3 regions of the Sphingobium sp. S6 genome follow, and region 3 is predicted to be linked to each of the others. Evidence: riboswitches for the same ligand, from Rfam matches in the RefSeq annotation. Region 3 holds a riboswitch; each other region holds the start of a gene.

Region 1 (5,785 bases), on a different contig from region 3:
GAGAGCGTGCCAGAAGCCGGTGGCGGTAAGAAGGATGCTGAGTTGCATCAGCCAGAAGGCGGCGGAATTGGACAGCGCCAAATCATATGCTGGCGGAGCGTGCCAGAACCAGAGGACCAGCGCCTGAAGAACCGTCCAGCTGGCGAGCGATCCGCGTTTGGGGAGCATGGCTGCCGCGCGGGCGAGCAGGGGGGCGGCTATCAGGATCAGGACGAGATGATGGACTGACCGGGCGGAAAAGAGAGCCGAGCCGATCGCGCAGAAGGGGGAAATATAGAGGATCGCCCAGATGCCGGTGAAGGCGATCGCGGGTTTTCGGGAAGGGGGAGGAAGGCGCAGGGAGAGGAAGAGGGCGCCGGCGATGGCCAGCAGCAATAGCGGGTCCCAGTTCCACCGGGTCCAGAACTCCGCGGGCAGGGGAGCGGTGCCGCAATAGGGGGTGGGATTTTCCAACCGGGACGATCCTCTGTTTCCGTCACCAAGTCGTGAGGGGGAGGATCGTTCCCATGAAGGAAGTGGTGAATTGAAAGGGTTTTGGAGATTTGGGGCCGAAAATTGACCTGAAGGTCAGGATTCAGGCGGCGCTGTTGGCGGCGTGGATGCCGAAGGCCATGCGGGCGGCGTTGAGGGTATATTCATATTCTTCGCTGCCCGGCACGAGATCATGCCAGTTCTTGTGCGATATTGCAGCGAAACTGTCCTGCCAGATTTTGCAGGCGACCAGTTGTATTTCGGTTTCCTTGGGCGCGCGCTGCGCTTCCAGGCAGTCGCGCAAGATGGCGTGAAAAACGGCGCCCCGCAAAGGTGGGTGGGTCATGGACATCCTCTCCTGGCAACTGATTCTTTGTCCAGATTGCCGTAGGGGAAAGTTGCACAGCGGCGAAAGCCCGTCAACCATAGCCCAAAATTTCCACGCTGAAGTTCATGGCCTTTAACCTATTTAAATAAAGACTTTCCGGCTTTTACTTTACGAACACTTCCGTCCCATAAGTAAGTCGTTGATCGCGAAGGCCGGTCTCTTGCCAATGACCAGCCTTCGCTTCCCATTGTCAGAAGAGGAACTTGATCCCGCCGCGCACCGTTCGCGGTTCGACGACGCGGCTCAGCCGTCCTTCGACCGGCTCCGCATCGGCGGCGGGGATGTAGGATTCGTAATAATAGGCGATGTCCTTGTCCCGGCTGCCCAGGATATTGAGCAGTTCGGCATAGATCTGCACCCGCTTCCCCTTCCAGGCGGCGCGGGCATTGACGACAGTGCTGCCGGGATCGCGCACGCTATTATCCTCGATCAGGGGAGAGGGCCCGAGATGGCGGACGCGGATGCTGGCTTCCCATGGATCGAGGACGATAGCCGCCCCGGCGGACGCTGCATTCCTGAAGGCGTTGGGGATATGATCGCCATTGGTGTAGCGGCTGTGGCTGGCGGTGTAATTGCCGTCGAAGGCAAGCCAGGGGAGTGGCCGCCAGAAGGCGACAAGCTCATAGCCATGGCGGCGGCTGGCTCCGCTGGGTTCGACCGCGTTGGAATCGCCGACGAAGCGCAACTCGCTTCCGACGTTCAGCCACCAATAGGTTGCGGTGAAGGTGAAGCCGGGAAGCTGAAGGCGGCCGCCCAGTTCCTTGCCGGTGCCGCGCACGAGCATGGGAACAGGCGTGTCCACATTGACCGCGCCGCGCGCGTCATTGGAATGGAAGCCCCGGCCCCAATTGGCATAGAGTTCGACCTGCGGCGTGATCGCCCACGCGGCCGACGCCTTGGGCGAGACGAGCGTGTCCGAACCGCTGCCTTCACCCAATGCGGCGGCAACGGCGTCCCGGCTGCGGACATCATAATGATAATAGTCGCCGCGCACCCCGCCGGTGATGCGCAGGCCGGGAAGGGGCGTGACGGTCGCTTCGCCATAAAGCGCGGCCGAGCCTTGGTTGACGCGATAGCGGCCAAGCGAGGAGAGGAAAGCGCGCCCTGCGGTTCGGTTGACGCCGACATTGCCGATCGCGTCATAACGGTTTTCCGTGCCGAGCTTCAGTTGCAGCGCGGGATCGGCATCCCAGCGCTTTTCGCCCGTGAAACCGAGGACCCAGCGGCGGTCGAATTGCTGTATCTGCGCGCTGGTGCCGTCGGGGTCGGTGTAGGTGGGGTTGGAGAACATCGTCCAGTCGTAGAACTGGGCGTACAGATTGGCGCGCCATGTCGGCTGAATGGTGGCGAGATTGCCGATAATGCGGGTGGTTTCACCGCGCGCGGACGGATCGGGCGAACAGAAGATATCGGGGCAGAGCGGCGTGCCGACGATGCGCTCAGGGATTTGCTCGGTCGGGCGCCATGTCGCGCGATAGGCGTGGAGCGTGGCGTCGATCTTTCCGGCCCCTGTGGGGAGCGTATATTTGGCGAAGCCCGCATAATGGCGCAGATGTTCAGGCTCCTGCCATGGCCCGTCATAGGCCTTGGCCTGCGCGACCAGGGTGAGATCGCCCGCGCCCGCCCTTACCGTCCCGCCCGACGCCAGCCTGCGCCAGCCGAAGGATCCGCCCTCCGCCGAGACCCATGGCCGGTCATAGCCGTCGATCGTGGTCATATAGGCCGCGCCTGCAAGCGCGAAGTCGCCGCCATCGGCGCGATAGGGACCTTTGCGAAAATCCTCCCGCGCGATGATTTCGGGGATGAGCCCATTGAGGTCGAGATAGCCCTGGCCGTGGCCATGGCTGCGGAAATTCATCTGAACCGCGTCGATATAGGTGGTGAAGTCCGACCCATGGTCGAGGTTGAAGCCGCGCAGGAAATATTGATTGGCCTTGCCGCTGCCCGAATGCTGGGCCGCGACCATGCCCGGCACGGCTTCGAGCAGTTCGGCGACGCGCAGCAGCGGGCGGACGAGAAGGTCAGCACCACCGACGCTGCCTTCGCTCGCCGCATGGGCGGTGCCGATCTTGTCCTCGCCCCGGCCGAAGACGATGATGGCGCTGGCGTCTTCGCCCGCATCGGCCGCTTCGGCGGCAAAGGCTGGCAGGGGGAGGAGAGTGGCGGTCAGCGCCCAGGCGGCGCGGTGGAAATGATCGGGAAGTTTCACATCATGCACTCCGGGCGTCTGGCGACATCCGGCAAGAGACCTGTCGTCAGGCGACGACCGGCGCACGCCGACGGCCGGACGCCCCCAAGGCGGCCGCCAGCGTCACCGAAGCGGCCTCTTGCCGCTCGTTCGTCGCTCAGACGGAGTTCACCGTGCCGCGGCCATCCCCTGGACCAAGGCAAGAGCGACCAGACGCTGGCAGGTATCCTGGCTCGCGGGTCATCGCTTGATGCACGGCCTTCCCAGGCCTCGCAGGATTTAGCGTCCGGCCCAGTGACTTGCCCCAACCTGCCTGTGAGGTGGGGCGATGTGCATCGCGCTCGCCGCTTACAGTTGCAGGGACAGCCCTGGCTTGGGGAGGCGGATGCCTCCTTCACCATGTTCCCTTTTAAGCCTCTTTCGAGGCACCGGCGCGATCATGCCCGGGGGGTTGCCCCGGGTGAGGGGGCGATAGCGGAGGTGGGGGTGTGGGGCAAGGGGGGTGGTGGGGATTGCTCCCTCTCCCCTTTAGGGGAGAGGGGTGGGGAGAGGGGGCGACGGCTGAGCTTTGTGTTCCCCTCTCCCGCCTTCGCTTCGCTCGGCACCCTCTCCCCTGAAGGGGAGAGGGAATTGGGGGTGCTGGGCCTTCGCGCCAATCAGTTCAGGGTCGTGCAGCGTTCTCGCTGGAGGCGGAGGGCCATGGCCTGGTAGCGGACGGCGCGTTCATTGTGGAGGGCGATGGTTGCCTGGTCGGCGCCGCGCAGGCGGGCTTCCCTGGCTTGCCGCGCTTCCTGGGCGGCGCAGGCGGAAAAATGTGACGCGTCATTGGGGCGCATGGCCCATATCCTCTCTCAAGTTTCTTATGGCTCGAACGATAACATCGGCCTGTTTCCCGCTGCAATTACGCAGGTTAACGCCGGAAAGCTTCTATTTTTTGACAGGAGCCTGGCGAATTTTCGCATAATGGAATTTTGGCTTTTCAGCGGGTTGAGCGGGAGCCCGCCTACCTTTTTCTGTCAACCGCCCCTGTTCCACGGCGCGTCGCGGAAGCTTTCGCGCAAGAATGCGATGAAGGTGTCCACGGCGGCAGGGCGGCCCGCCGCGCGGGGGTGGACGGCGTGGACGGCGAGGTCGGCGGGGCCTTCCCAAGGTTCAAGGACGCGGACGAGGCGTCCGTCCGCGATTAGATCGCCCACGTCCCAGAGCGAGCGCAGGGCGATGCCGACGCCGGTAAGGGCGAGTTCGCGCACGATTTCGCTGCTGTTGGTGCGGACATGGCTTTGGCCGTCGATCAGCTTGCGCGCGCGCCCGTTGACCAATCGCCATGGCAATTGTCCTTCGGCGGCGAGCAGAAGGTGGCGCGAGAGGTCGGCGATCCTTTCCGGCGTGCCGTGGGCGGCGAGATAGGCGGGGCTGGCGCAGAGGATGCGGCGGTTGGCGGCGAGATGATGCCCCTCCAGATGGGCGGGAATGTCGCTGGTGATGCGGATCGCAAGGTCGATCCGTTCAGCGAGCAGGTCTTCATAGGCGTCGGACAGGTTGAGTTGGAGGTCGACGCGCGGATGCTGTTCCAGGAAGCGGCCGACATGGGGGGCGACATGGAGGCGGCCGAAGGAGGTGGGGGCGGAGATGCGCAACGGGCCGGATGCGGCGCGGTGGCGGTTGGTGACGCGTTCTTCCGCCTGGGCAATGGCGTCGAGGATTGCGACGAGGTCGCCGTGAAGGCTGGCGCCCTCTTCCGTCAGGGCGAGGCGGCGCGTGGTGCGGTGGATCAGGCGGACGCCGAGGCGGGCTTCGAGGCGAGAGAGACGTTTCGACATCATCGCGGGCGAGATGTTGAGCATGCGGCCAGCGGCTGAGAGGCTGCCTGCTTCCACCGCGCGGGCGAAGAGAAGATAATCGGGGTCCATCGATGATCTTTTCCTGTGGGGAACAGATGCTTTGAACCTTTATCGTCTAGTGCGAGGATGGCGGCGGGTCTATAGATTTTGGCCATAGTTTTTCGCGATGGAGAGTTGCCCATGGACGGTATGATCGAGAAATCGGGCCTGATGGTGGCCGCCGAACTGGCGCGCTTTATTGATGAGGATGTGCTGCCGGGGACGGGGATCGTGGCGGATGCGTTCTGGCGAGGCGCTGCTGCGATTTTCGCGCGGTTCGCGCCGCGCAATGCGGCTTTGCTGGAGAAACGCGATGCTCTTCAGGCGCAGATCGATGCCTGGCACGGGGAGCATGCGGGACGGCCTTTCGATGCGGAGACCTATCGGGCTTTCCTGACGGAGATCGGCTATCTTGTGGCGGAGCCTGCGCCCTTTTCCATCGGGTCGGGCCGGGTGGATGCGGAGCTCGCGACGCTGGCGGGGCCGCAGCTGGTGGTGCCGATCCTGAATGCGCGCTTCCTGTTGAACGCGGCCAATGCGCGTTGGGGGAGCCTGTATGATGCGCTGTACGGGACGGACGCGATCCCGGGCGTGGCGGCGGGCAAGGGCTATGATCCGGCGCGGGGCGCGCAGGTGATTGCCTGGGCCAAGGCGTTTCTGGACCGGGCGGTGCCTCTGGCGGAGGGGAGCTGGGCGCAGTGGGCTGGCGGGGTGCCGGTGTTGCGGGATTCTGCTCAATTTGCCGGGCGGGCGGGGGATAATATCCTGCTGCGCAATCATGGGCTGCATATCGAACTGGTGATCGATGCGGGGCATCCGATCGGGCGGGATGACCCGGCGCATTTGGCCGATGTCGTG
Region 2 (5,785 bases), on a different contig from region 3:
GCGCTGCGCCCTTCTCCATAACCGGCCAGCCCAACGCCATGGGCGGCCGCGAAGTCGGCGGCCTCGCCTCGACGCTGGCGGCCCATATGGACTTCGCGCCGGAGAATGTGGAACGCGTGGGCCGCTTCTGGGCCGCGCCCACCATGGCGACCAAGCCGGGCCTGAAAGCCGTCGACCTGTTCCGCGCCATCAACGAAGGCCGGATCAAGGCGCTCTGGGTCATGGCCACCAACCCCGCCGTGTCGCTGCCCGACGCGAACCGCGTGCGCGAGGCGCTGGAGGCCGTGCCCTTCCTCGTCGTCTCGGACATCATCGCCGACACCGACACCAGCGTTCATGCCGACGTCCGCCTGCCCGCTGCTGGCTGGGGCGAGAAGGACGGCACCGTCACCAATTCCGACCGCACCATCAGCCGCCAGCGTCCTTTCCTGGCGCTGCCCGGCGAGGCGAAGCCCGACTGGTGGATCATCAAGGAAGTCGGCCGTCGCATGGGCTGGCGCAACGCTTTCGCCTATGACCGGCCCGCCGACATCTGGCGTGAACATGCGCGCCTGACCGCTTATCAGAATGATGGCGCACGGCTGCTCAACCTCCGCGCGCAGGCGACCATCGGGAATGAAGCCTATGAGGCGATGGAGCCCTTCCGCTGGGGTGGCGACAAGCCCTTCGCGGATGGTCGCTTCTCCACCCTCGATGGCAAGGCGCGGCTGGTGCTCGCCAAGCAGATGGATCTTCAGGAGCCGCTCCAACAGTGGCCGATGACGCTCAACACCGGCCGTTATCGCGACCAGTGGCACACGATGACGCGCACCGGCCTTTCGGCGAAGCTCGCCCGTCATCGGGAGGAGCCGTTGGTCGAGATTCACCCGCAGGACGCCGGGGACTTCGATATCTGCGACGGTGATCTGGCGCGCGTCCAGACCGCGCAGGGCAATAGCATCTTCCGCGTTGGGCTGAGCGATGGCCAGCGCCGGGGCGAAATCTTCACGCCGATCCACTGGACCGATCAAATATCGACCGGCGGCCGCACCGGCCTGCTGCCCCGTCCGCTGGTCGATCCGCATTCCGGTCAGCCCGGCTTCAAGCTGACGCCCGCCAGCATCGAGAAGGTCGCGACCGAGTGGAAGGGCTTCCTGATCCTGCGCGGCGAGCAGCCCGCCAGGGTTCCCTGTCTGTGGGCGACAAAGGTCACCGTGCCGGGCGGCGCGCTTTACGAGGTCGCGGGCAATGGCGATCCCGCCCGGCTCGAAGCCTGCCTGCCCAAGGGCGACCGGGTCGAGGCCATCGACATGTCACGCGGCACCCGCCGCGTCGCGATCATCAAGGATGGCAAGCTCGCGGGTATCCTGATCGTCACGCGCACAGGGCTGCTCCCGTCGCGCGATTGGCTCATCAGCCAGTTGGAAGTCGAAGGCGTGGGGGCGTCCGTCCTCGCCGCGCGCGGGCCCGGCAGTCAGCCCGACAAGGGGCCGACCATCTGCGTCTGCTTCGACATCGGTCTTAATCAGATAATGGCCGCCATCCGCGAACAGAGCCTGGTCGACGTGCCCGCCATCGGCAAGGCGATCGGCGCCGGGACCAATTGCGGGTCCTGCCGCCCCGCGCTTGCCAATATCCTTGCCCAAATTCCGCAGGAGACGCTCCATGCAGCCGAATGAACTTATCGCCCCCGGTGAAGTCTGGCTGGTCGGCGCGGGGCCGGGCGATCCGGATCTGCTGACCCGCAAGGCCGAAAAGCTGATGGCGGCGGCTGACATCGTCTTTTATGACGCGCTGGTCGGCCCCGGCGTCCTTGACCTCATCCCGCAAAGCATACAGCGCGTCAGCGTCGGCAAGCGTTCCGGCCGTCACAGCAAGGATCAGGAAAGCATCAACGACCTCCTCCTCGCCGCTGCCAAGGCAGGCAAGCGCGTCGTGCGCCTGAAAGGCGGTGACCCGTCGGTCTTCGGCCGATCGGCGGAGGAGATGGAGCATCTCGCCGCTGACGGCATCCGCACTCACATCTGCCCCGGCATCACCACCGCCAGCGCGGCGGCGGCAAGCGGCAACGCCTCGCTCACCCTGCGCGGCAAGGCGCGCGGCCTGACGCTGGTGACCGCGCATCTCAAAGCCGGTGAACCGCTCAAGCTCGACTGGGAAACGCTGGCCCGTCCGGGCGGCACGCTCGGCATCTATATGGGCCGCGCCGCAGCTGGCGAGATCAGCCGCCAGCTGATCGCCGCCGGGCGCGATCCCGAAACGCCGGTGATGGTGGCGGTCAATGTATCGCTGCCCACCGAACGGCTGATTCGGGGCAAGCTGTCGGCGCTTGCCTTCCTGGTCGCGACGATCAGCGACGAAGATCCGACCCTGCTTCTGATTGGTGAGGCGGTGGCGGGCACGTCCATGCCAGTAGAGGCCGCAGCCAGCGTCGCTCTTCAGCTTTGAAGACCGGCTCTCCGCGACCTTTGCCCTGAGCTTGCCGAACGCCCCCGAACTTAGTTGGAAGGAAGGGAGGGGGCTTCGGCAAGTTCAGCTCGGCGATAGGGTGCAACCCGCTCAGCACGATAAGCAACGTGCTCCTGCAAAGGCAGGAGCCCAGTCCCGTCCTCTGAATTGGGCTCCTGCCTTCGCAGGAGCACGGCGCAGCTAGTTTTTTGGCAACCCGGCAAGATCCTGCGGTCGATTGATATTCGGCAGGACGATATCGGCCCGCTCCACGATCCGCGCGCCGATCCGCTCCAGCCAGCCATATATCGACCGGCTATTCTCCTCAGCCAGATGCGCGTCCAGATCATCCGCAAGCCCGGCAGGCCAGAAACCGGCAAGTTGCTGCCCCTTCAACACCGCAGCGCCTTCTCCCGCCAGCGCCTCCACCAACGCCGCCGGATAGACCGGCATGTCGCACCCGGTCGTCAGCACCGCGTCATAGCCTTCGTCCCGCGCATGATGCAGTGCCGCGTTCAGCCCGCCCAGCGGTCCCATATCAGGCGCGGGCCGGTCGGAGAGGCTGGTCATCCCCTCGACCGTCCGCCCGCAGACCACCACCGCCTCCACATGGGGCGCGATCGCCGCCACCGCATGGTCGATCAGCATGCGCCCATCCGACATCAGCGCCAGCGCCTTGTCGCTCCCGAACCGACGGGATCGTCCCCCGGCAAGCACAGCGCCCAGTAATCGCATCGATCCACTCCTTGGCAGAACCCTCGCTTTCCCCTATGGCGCGCGGCGTGAGCGGGCAACCGTTCACGAAAGATCGCGCCGGAAAGGGAATGCGGTGGGGACGGTTCATCCGTCCAAGTCCGCAGCTGCCCCTGCAACTGTAAGCGGTGAGCGCGATGCACCCGGAAACCCGCATGCCTTCAAAAGGGGAAGGCGAGGGGGACCAGCCACTGGACACGCGTCCGGGAAGGCCCGTGCATCGCCGCGACGACCCGCGAGCCAGGAGACCTGCCGGCGCATGGTCGCTCTTGCCTTGGGTCCAGGGATCGGCCCGGGCACGGTTTTCCGTCTGAGCGACGAAGCGGCGCAGGGCCGCATCGGTGCGCGTGACGGGATTGGCGTCTCCCTCCCTCGTGCACCGGCCGCTCGCGCGGAAGCCCTGGCCTCATGTCGCATGGCGCTCAGGGAAGACAGAAAATGTTCAAGACCGGAATTTCACTGCTGGCGCTGCTTGCGGCCACCCCCGCGCTTGCCGAAGATGCAGACGAAATCGTTGTCACCGCGCTCGGCATCGAGCAGCCGACCGATGAAGTCGGGCAGGCCGTGACGGTGATCGATGAAAAGACCATCGAGACGCGCCAGAATGTCAGCATCGCGGACCTGCTGATCACCACGCCCGGCGTCCGTTTCAACCGCGCCGATGCCGTGGGCGGCGTCACCGGCATTTCGATCCGTGGCGCGGAAACGACGCAAACGCTGGTGCTGCTCGATGGCGTGAAGATCAATGATCCGAGCAGCATCGGCGACGCCTATGATTTCGGCAATTTGCTGACCGGCAACATCCGCCGCATCGAAGTGCTGCGCGGCTCCAATTCGGTGGTCTACGGCAGCCAGGCGATCGGCGGCGTCGTCAACATCATGACCGGCGCCCCCAGTGAAGATTTCGGAGGGACGGTTTCGGTCGACTATGGCTATGCCGACACGCTGAACGCCAAGGCGGACGTTTCCGGCACAAGCGGCATCGCGTCAGGCGGGCTTGGCGTCGCTTATTTCCGCACGGATGGCATTTCGTCCGCTGCGGGGGGCACCGAGCGAGACGGCTATGAAAATGTCGCCGCTAACGCGAAGCTCAAGCTAAGCTTCACCGATGCCCTGAGCCTTGATCTGCGCGGCTACTATATCCATTCCGATCTCGACACGGACATGTTCTTCGGCGCGCCGATCGACACGCCCGACACCAGCAAGGTCGATCAATATATCGGTTATGCAGGTCTGAACGCCGCTCTGTTCGATGGAAAGCTTCAGAACCGGGCAGCAGTCACATGGTCGCGCACGGACCGCGATTACTTCTCGTTCCGGGGCGATGACGCGAGGGAGGGGTATAGCGGTACGACCCTGCGCTTTGAATATGAGGGCGTCTATAAGCCGGTGGATCAGGCCCGCATCATCTTCGGCTACGAACATGAACGGCCCGACTTTGATTCCTTCGGTCCCTTCGCGCCGGGCAGCGCGCGGGCCAATATCGACAGCGTCTATGCGCTCGCGGTCGTACAGCCGGTCGACGGCCTCTCGCTCACCGGAGGCGTTCGCCATGATGATCATAGCCAGTTCGGCGGCGCGACCACCTTCGGCGCCAATGCCAATTACACGCCTAACAAGGGCGCGACCAACTTCCGCCTCAGCTATGGCGAGGGCTTCAAGGCACCCTCGCTCTATCAGCTTTATGCGCCGATATTTGGCAATGCGGCGCTGGAGCCGGAGCGTTCCAAAAGCTACGATATCGGCTTCGATCAGAGCTTCGACGATAATCGCGTGACGATTTCCGTTACGGCGTTTTTGCGTGACACGCGCGATCAGATCACCTTTGCCGCCGCCGCATACGGCAATGTCGGTTGCACGCGGGCAAAAGGCGTCGAAGGGTCGATCGCGCTGCGGCCGGTCGATGCGCTGACCGTTACGGCGGCTTACAGCTATGTCGATGCACGGGATCGTTCGCCGGGAAGCCCCGACGAAGGTCTGCGCCTGCTACGGCGTCCGGCCAATGTCGCCAGCCTGTCGGCTGATTATGTCTGGCCGTTCGGGTTATCGACAGGGGCTACCGTAACGATGGTTAGCGACAGCTACGATTCGATCTTCGATGAACAGACATTCGCAGCCGTTCGCATCCAGCATGACGGCTACGCCCGGCTGGACCTCCGCGCCTCGCTGCCGATCAACGAGCATCTGGAGATCTACGGGCGCATCGACAATGTCACGGACGAAGAATATGCGACCGTCTATGGTTACAGCACCTATGGCCGATCGGCCTATGGCGGCGTGCGTGTCCGCTTCTGACGGTGAAAGGTGACGGGGGTGGGCGGCCGCCCCGCTTCATCGCCGGGGCGCGGCCTTTGGCTTCGCCCTTTCTTTGCCCGCAGCATCCGCCTGGGCAATGATGCTGCGCGCGGCCTGCACATAGGCGGGGCCGCCGCAGACCGTCCAGGCCTGGGGCACACGGATACGCGGGATGGATCGCAGCGCGGGATGGTGCAGCATCTCCGTGCCTTGATCGACGATGTTTTCGCTGCCTTCTTCCACGATCAGATAGTCGGGCCTGGCTGCGATCATCTGTTCCAGCGGCACTTGCGCCAGTGCAGGCTTGCCC
Region 3 (5,785 bases):
GTTGCGTCATATTGCAGGGCGCATCCCGCCCGCCTAGACCGGCGCTATGCCATTTCCCTTCTCCTTCACCCGCATTAGCCCAAAGGGCGACGCATCGTTCGTGGAGCGCGATCTGGCGGAGGAGATGCCCGTCGCGATCGAGTTCAACGGCATCGGCTATGCGGTGCTGATGGCGACGCCAGGGGACGTGGCCGAACTGGTTCAGGGCTTCGCGCTTGCCGAGCGGCTGGTCCTGCCATCGGACGCGCCGCTCGACGTTGACGTCCATGTAACGGAGCAGGGCCTGGTCGCCCGCGCCACGCTGCCGCCGGAGCGGGTGGAGGGACTGCTCGGCCGCGTCCGTCACCGCGTCTCCGATTCCTCCTGCGGCTTATGCGGCGTCGAAAATCTGGAGCAGGCGCTGCGGCCCCTGCCCGCCGTGACAGCCCGCTCGACCGCAGGCCGGGCGGCTATCTTCCGGGCGTTGGGCGATCTTGCCGCGCATCAACCGCTCAATCGGCAAACCGGTGCTGTCCATGCCGCTGCCCTGGCGGGGGCAGATGGCGCAATCCGCCTCGCCTATGAGGATGTGGGCCGCCACAACGCGTTCGACAAGCTGATCGGGGCGATGCGGCGGCGGCAATTGTCATGGGATGGCGGCTTTGCGCTACTGTCCTCGCGCTGTTCCTATGAGCTGGTGGAGAAGGCCGCGCTCGCTAATTGCCCGCTGCTTGTCACCATATCCGCCCCCACCCGCCTCGCTGCCGAACGCGCCGCCAGCGCCGGGTTGCCGATCATCGTGCTGGCCCGGGCAGACGCCATGCTGGCGGCAGGCGGGCTGCCCGGCTGACGAGGCGCCGCTTCATCTACCGCTTGCGGGCTTGGTCCTGCCTCATTATCAGCAGCGCCGCGACAGGTTCCCCGTTTGGGGATCAAAAGGGAAGTCGGGTGCAATGCCCGCGCTGCCCCTGCAACTGTAAGCGGTGAGTGGACCGGCCACGCAGCCATTGGGGGAGTATCTCCCGAGAAGGCGGCCGATGCGCATCGACCCGTGAGCCAGGAGACCTGCCTGCCGCAGTCGTTCTTCGACCGGACAGGGTGTGCCGGACGAACGGGGTTCCCCGCGGACGACAGCCATCGCCTTGCCCGCCACTGGCCGGTCAGGGCCGTTGCGGTTCGATTTTGCAGGGAGGGCCATGATGCCGGTCTTTCATGTTCAGATGATTATAAAAGCGTGCCGCTGATGCTGCGTGCCGTCGAAAACAGCGCGTCGGTGGTCGTCTGCTCGACCTGCCGCCTGTCCGCAGACCAACGGGAAGACAGCGAAGGGCGGCGCGGCGGTGCGCTGCTGGTCGATGCCATGCGCGGGCTTCAGGCGCAGGAGCCTGCCTATGAAGCGATCGCCGTGCAGGAAATGCCCTGCCTCTTCGCCTGCCAGCGGCATTGCACCGTCCATGTGCGCGGCCCTGGCAAGGTCGGCTATGTGCTGGGCGACTTCACCCCGGACGCGGATGCCGCGCGCGCCATCCTTGACTATGCCCTGCGCCATGGCGCCAGCGAAGAGGGCGTCGTGCGCTACGCCGAATGGCCGCAAGGGGTGAAGGGGCACTTCATCGTCCGGACGCCGCCCGAGGGCTTTGTCTGCACATGATCCGTTTTGAGGACCGCGACGGTTTTCAGGCCGCGCTCGCCACACTTCCTGGCAGCGACGCGACGGCGATCGACGCTGCGGCGGCGCGGCAGGCTTCTTTGACGAAGCCCGCCGGATCACTAGGCCGCCTGGAGGAAATTGCCCTCTTCATGGCGGGCTGGCAGAGCCGCGAGTGTCCGCGCGCCGACCGTATCCGCGCCGCCATCTTCGCCGGCAATCACGGCGTTGCCGCGCGTGGCGTCAGCGCCTTTCCGGCGTCCGTCACTGCGCAGATGGTCGCTAACTTCCAATCTGGCGGCGCGGCGATCAATGCGCTTGCGGGCGCTTGCGGAGCCGATCTGGTGATCGTCCCGCTTTCCCTTGAACAGCCCACCGCCGACATATGCGAAGCCCCCGCCATGACGGAGGCCGAGTGCCTCGAAGCCCTGAACGCAGGCGCTGCCGTGGTGCCTGAAGATTGCGAACTGCTCTTCGCCGGAGAGATGGGCATCGCCAACACCACCCCCGCCGCCGCGCTGTGCCTTCACGCCTTCGGCGGCGAGGCGCAGGACTGGACGGGGAGGGGAACGGGCATCGACGAAGCAGCCCTCGCCCGCAAGACGGAAGCCGTCCGCGTCGCGCTCGCCCTGCACGCATCCCATTGCACCGACGCCTTCGAAACGCTTCGCCGCCTCGGCGGTCGGGAGATCGCCGCCATGGCAGGTGCGATCCTAGCCGCGCGGATGATGCGCGTGCCGGTGCTGCTCGACGGCTTTATCTGCGGCGCCGCGATCGCTCCCCTCGCGCGCGACAATCCCGCCATCACTCAACATTGCCTGGCCGCCCACTGCTCAGCCGAAGCAGGCCATGCCCGGTTGCTCGAAAAGCTGGGCCTTGACCCGCTGCTGCACCTCGGCATGCGCTTGGGCGAGGGAAGCGGCGCGGCCGTCGCGGCACAGCTCGTCCGCTCGGCCCTCGCGGCGCATGCGCATATGGCGACCTTCGCGCAAGCCGCCGTCGCGGGCGCGCTATGAGCCCGTTGACGCTCCACCTGATGCGGCATGGAGCACCACAAACGCCCGGACTTCTGCTCGGTCACACGGACATGCCGCCTGATCCAGCCGCCATGCAGCTGTGCATCGATCGATCACGCGCGCTCACATTCGACTGTCTGACCAGCTCCGGCCTGGCACGCGCCAGCACGCCCGCCACGCTGATCGCCATCGATCGTCAAGCCGCCCACCGGATCGACCCGCGCTGGCGCGAACTGAACTTTGGCGAATGGGAGGGCATGGACCCCACCACGCTTCCAGCCGGCGACACTGCCCGCTTCTGGTCGTCTCCCGACGACTATCCTCCGCCAGGCGGCGAAAGCTGGTCCGGCCTCTGCCACCGTGTTAGCGCGGCACTGGGCGACGTAGGGGAGCCCACCCTCATCCTCACGCACGCAGGACCGATCCGTGCTGCGCTGACGGCGCTTTGCGGCCTGAATTATCAACAGGCCTGGGCGATCGATCTCCCCTATTCGGCGGTGCTCACGCTGCGCTTCTGGCCCGGAGACAATCCCGGCGCGCAGATCACAGGCCTCGTGACATGACCCGCCTCATCCTTGCCCTGCAACTCATGACCCGCCTGCCGCTCCCGAACGTAGGCGCGGACGAAAACGACTTCGCCGCCGCTATCCGCTGGTTCCCCGCAACAGGCATCATCGTCGGCCTGACGATCGCCGCCGCCATGACAATGGGCTTGCAGAGCGATCCTTGGATCGCCGCCTTGCTCAGCCTCATTGCCTGGGTGGCCATGACGGGAGCGCTCCATCTCGATGGCCTGGGCGACATGGCCGACGGAGCCGGAGCAGCGCATCATGACCGGGAAAAGCTGTCCGCCGTTCTCGCTGATCCGCACATCGGCAGCTTCGGCGTCGTCTCGATCGCCCTGCAATTGCTCACAAAGCTGGTCCTGCTCCGCCTGTGCGCGGAGCATGTCCCGCCGCTAGCCCTTGTCGCCGTGCCCTTCGCAGCCCGGATCGGCCCGCTCGCCTGGACCCTTTGGCTCCCGCCGCTTCACCAGGGTCTCGCCAGCCGCTTCCGCGACGGTATCGGCGCTTCGCATCTGCTGGGTTGGGTGATGCTTGCCGCAGCCCTCTGCCTGATAATCCCCCCACTCTTGTCCGCCGCCCTTTTCATCCCATTCTGGGCATGGTGGTTGCGCAGCCGCATCGGCGGCATTTCGGGAGACGGCCATGGCGCGGGCATAGAGCTTGTTGAAAGCGGCTTGCTCTTCGCGCTGGTGCTGGCGCGATGAGCGGCATCTTCCACTGGCATGGCGGGCGCCTCACCGCTGCGCGTCAGCATTATAAGGAGGCGCGCTTTCCCTGGATCGATCTCTCAACCGGCATAAACCCGCTCGCCTGGCCCGGCGCGGCTGCGATAAAGACCGATTGGCGATCGCTCCCAGATCCCGCAGCACTCGCCGATCTCGAACAAGCCGCTGCCGCCCATTTCGGCGTTACCACCGATCATATCTGCGCCTTACCCGGCAGCGAGACCGGTCTGCGCCTGCTTCGCCATCTGATCGACGCGCCCGCCTGCCACATCCAACCGTCCTACCGCACCCATGCGCAGGCTTTCCCGAATATGCATGCCTTGCAGCAGCCGGAAGCCGCACCGCCGAGCACCGCGCTCCTCCTCGCCAATCCCAACAATCCTGATGGCCGCCTCTACACGCGGGCGCAGATGCGGCAGCTTCTGTGCCGTCAGGAAAAGCGGGGCGGTTGGCTGATCGTCGACGAAGCCTTCACCGACTGCATGCCTGCCGTCAGCATCGCCAGCGACGTTGCCGATAACCGAAGCCTGATCATCCTCCGATCCTTCGGCAAGTTCTTCGGCTTGGCGGGGGTGAGATTGGGTTTCCTCCTCGGGCCATCCGCCATTGTCGCTGCCTGCCGCCGCCTGCTGGGAGATTGGCCGCTATCCGCCGCGGCGATCGATTTCGGCCGGGCCGCCTATCGCGACCGGCGTTGGATCGACGAGACGGTCGCGAGCTTGACCACTCGCGCGGCCCGCCTTGACGCGCTGCTCATCCGCCACGGCTTCAGTCCGCGCGGCGATTGCCCGTTATTCCGCCTGATCGATACGCCAGACGCTGCTTCGTTGTTCGATCGCCTTGCCCGGCAAGCGATTCTCACGCGTCCGTTCGAAGATTATCCCCACTGGCTACGCTTCGGCCTTCCTGCCGGCGATGTCGATCTGGCCCGGCTGGACGAAGCCCTTGGTTGAGTTGGCCGCGCTCTTCCTCGACGCAGTTCTCGGCTGGCCAGCCAGGCTGCACGCGCGCGTCGGACATCCGGTCGGTGCCTTCGCCCGGATCATCACCGCCTGCGAACGCCGCCTGAATCATCCCGGCTTCAGCACCCCGCGCCGCCGGACAGGTGGCATCCTCACGCTGCTGATCCTCCTGGCGATCACCATCGCGGCCGCCTGGGGTGCCGATCGCCTTCTTCGCCATCTGCTCGGCTCCTGGGCCTGGGTGGGGCTTGCGCTTGCGGCCTGGCCTGCTCTCGCACAGCGCAGCCTGTTCGATCATGTCTTGCCTGTGGTGCAGGCGCTGGAGGCTGGCAATCTCTTCGCCGCCCGCCGCGCCGTCGGCCACATCGTCGGCCGCGACACCGCCGCGCTGGATGAAGCAGGCGTTGCGCGCGCCGCTATAGAAAGCCTCGCGGAAAGCTTCTGCGACGGCGTCGTTGCGCCGCTTTTCTGGCTGCTCGTCGGCGGCCTTCCCGGCATATGGGCTTATAAGGCCGTCAACACCGCCGACAGTTTGATCGGGCACCGGGAAGAACCGTTCGCAGCATTTGGCTGGGCCGCCGCCCGCTTTGATGACCTTTTGAACCTCATCCCTGCGCGCTTGTCGGGCTTCCTCATCTGCTTGGGCGGCTTGGGCGGCTGGCGTATTTTGTGGCGCGATCATAGCCGCCATGCCTCTCCCAATGCGGGTTGGCCGGAGGCGGCGATGGCGGGCGCGCTCCATATCCGGCTCGCCGGGCCGATCGCCTATGAGGGGGAGTTTCATGCCAAACCCTGGATTGGCGGGGAGGGTGCGGAAGCCACCCCCGCCGCCGCGCGCGCGGCGCTTTCGCTTTATATCCGGGCTTGCGCCTTGCTCTGGCTCATGACT

What was found. Region 3 has a riboswitch for cobalamin ahead of SPHS8_RS18210 (DUF1636 domain-containing protein). Riboswitches for the same ligand answer to the same signal wherever they lie in the genome.
Region 1: it holds a riboswitch for cobalamin, as region 3 does, so the genes downstream of both, SPHS8_RS15920 (TonB-dependent receptor) here and SPHS8_RS18210 (DUF1636 domain-containing protein) in region 3, are expected to answer to the same signal.
Region 2: it holds a riboswitch for cobalamin, as region 3 does, so the genes downstream of both, SPHS8_RS08185 (TonB-dependent receptor plug domain-containing protein) here and SPHS8_RS18210 (DUF1636 domain-containing protein) in region 3, are expected to answer to the same signal.

Annotation. Positions count from the first base shown of each region.
Region 1 covers NZ_CAJHOG010000007.1:21,953-27,737, reverse strand. The annotation lists gene SPHS8_RS15930 (cytochrome c oxidase assembly protein) at 1-453, opposite strand, end outside; gene SPHS8_RS15925 (hypothetical protein) at 575-817, opposite strand; gene SPHS8_RS15920 (TonB-dependent receptor) at 1,050-3,008, opposite strand; cobalamin riboswitch at 3,249-3,495, opposite strand; gene SPHS8_RS15915 (hypothetical protein) at 3,704-3,883, opposite strand; gene SPHS8_RS15910 (LysR family transcriptional regulator) at 4,064-4,957, opposite strand; gene SPHS8_RS15905 (malate synthase G) at 5,069-5,785, shown strand, end outside.
Region 2 covers NZ_CAJHOG010000002.1:214,377-220,161, reverse strand. The annotation lists gene SPHS8_RS08200 (nitrate reductase) at 1-1,658, shown strand, start outside; gene cobA (uroporphyrinogen-III C-methyltransferase) at 1,645-2,427, shown strand; gene mobA (molybdenum cofactor guanylyltransferase) at 2,629-3,162, opposite strand; cobalamin riboswitch at 3,190-3,451, shown strand; gene SPHS8_RS08185 (TonB-dependent receptor plug domain-containing protein) at 3,619-5,475, shown strand; gene SPHS8_RS08180 (ABC transporter substrate-binding protein) at 5,512-5,785, opposite strand, start outside.
Region 3 covers NZ_CAJHOG010000012.1:52,799-58,583, forward strand. The annotation lists gene SPHS8_RS18205 (formate dehydrogenase accessory sulfurtransferase FdhD) at 47-829, shown strand; cobalamin riboswitch at 877-1,066, shown strand; gene SPHS8_RS18210 (DUF1636 domain-containing protein) at 1,223-1,630, shown strand; gene cobT (nicotinate-nucleotide--dimethylbenzimidazole phosphoribosyltransferase) at 1,627-2,643, shown strand; gene SPHS8_RS18220 (histidine phosphatase family protein) at 2,640-3,206, shown strand; gene SPHS8_RS18225 (adenosylcobinamide-GDP ribazoletransferase) at 3,203-3,913, shown strand; gene SPHS8_RS18230 (threonine-phosphate decarboxylase) at 3,910-4,887, shown strand; gene cbiB (adenosylcobinamide-phosphate synthase CbiB) at 4,850-5,785, shown strand, end outside.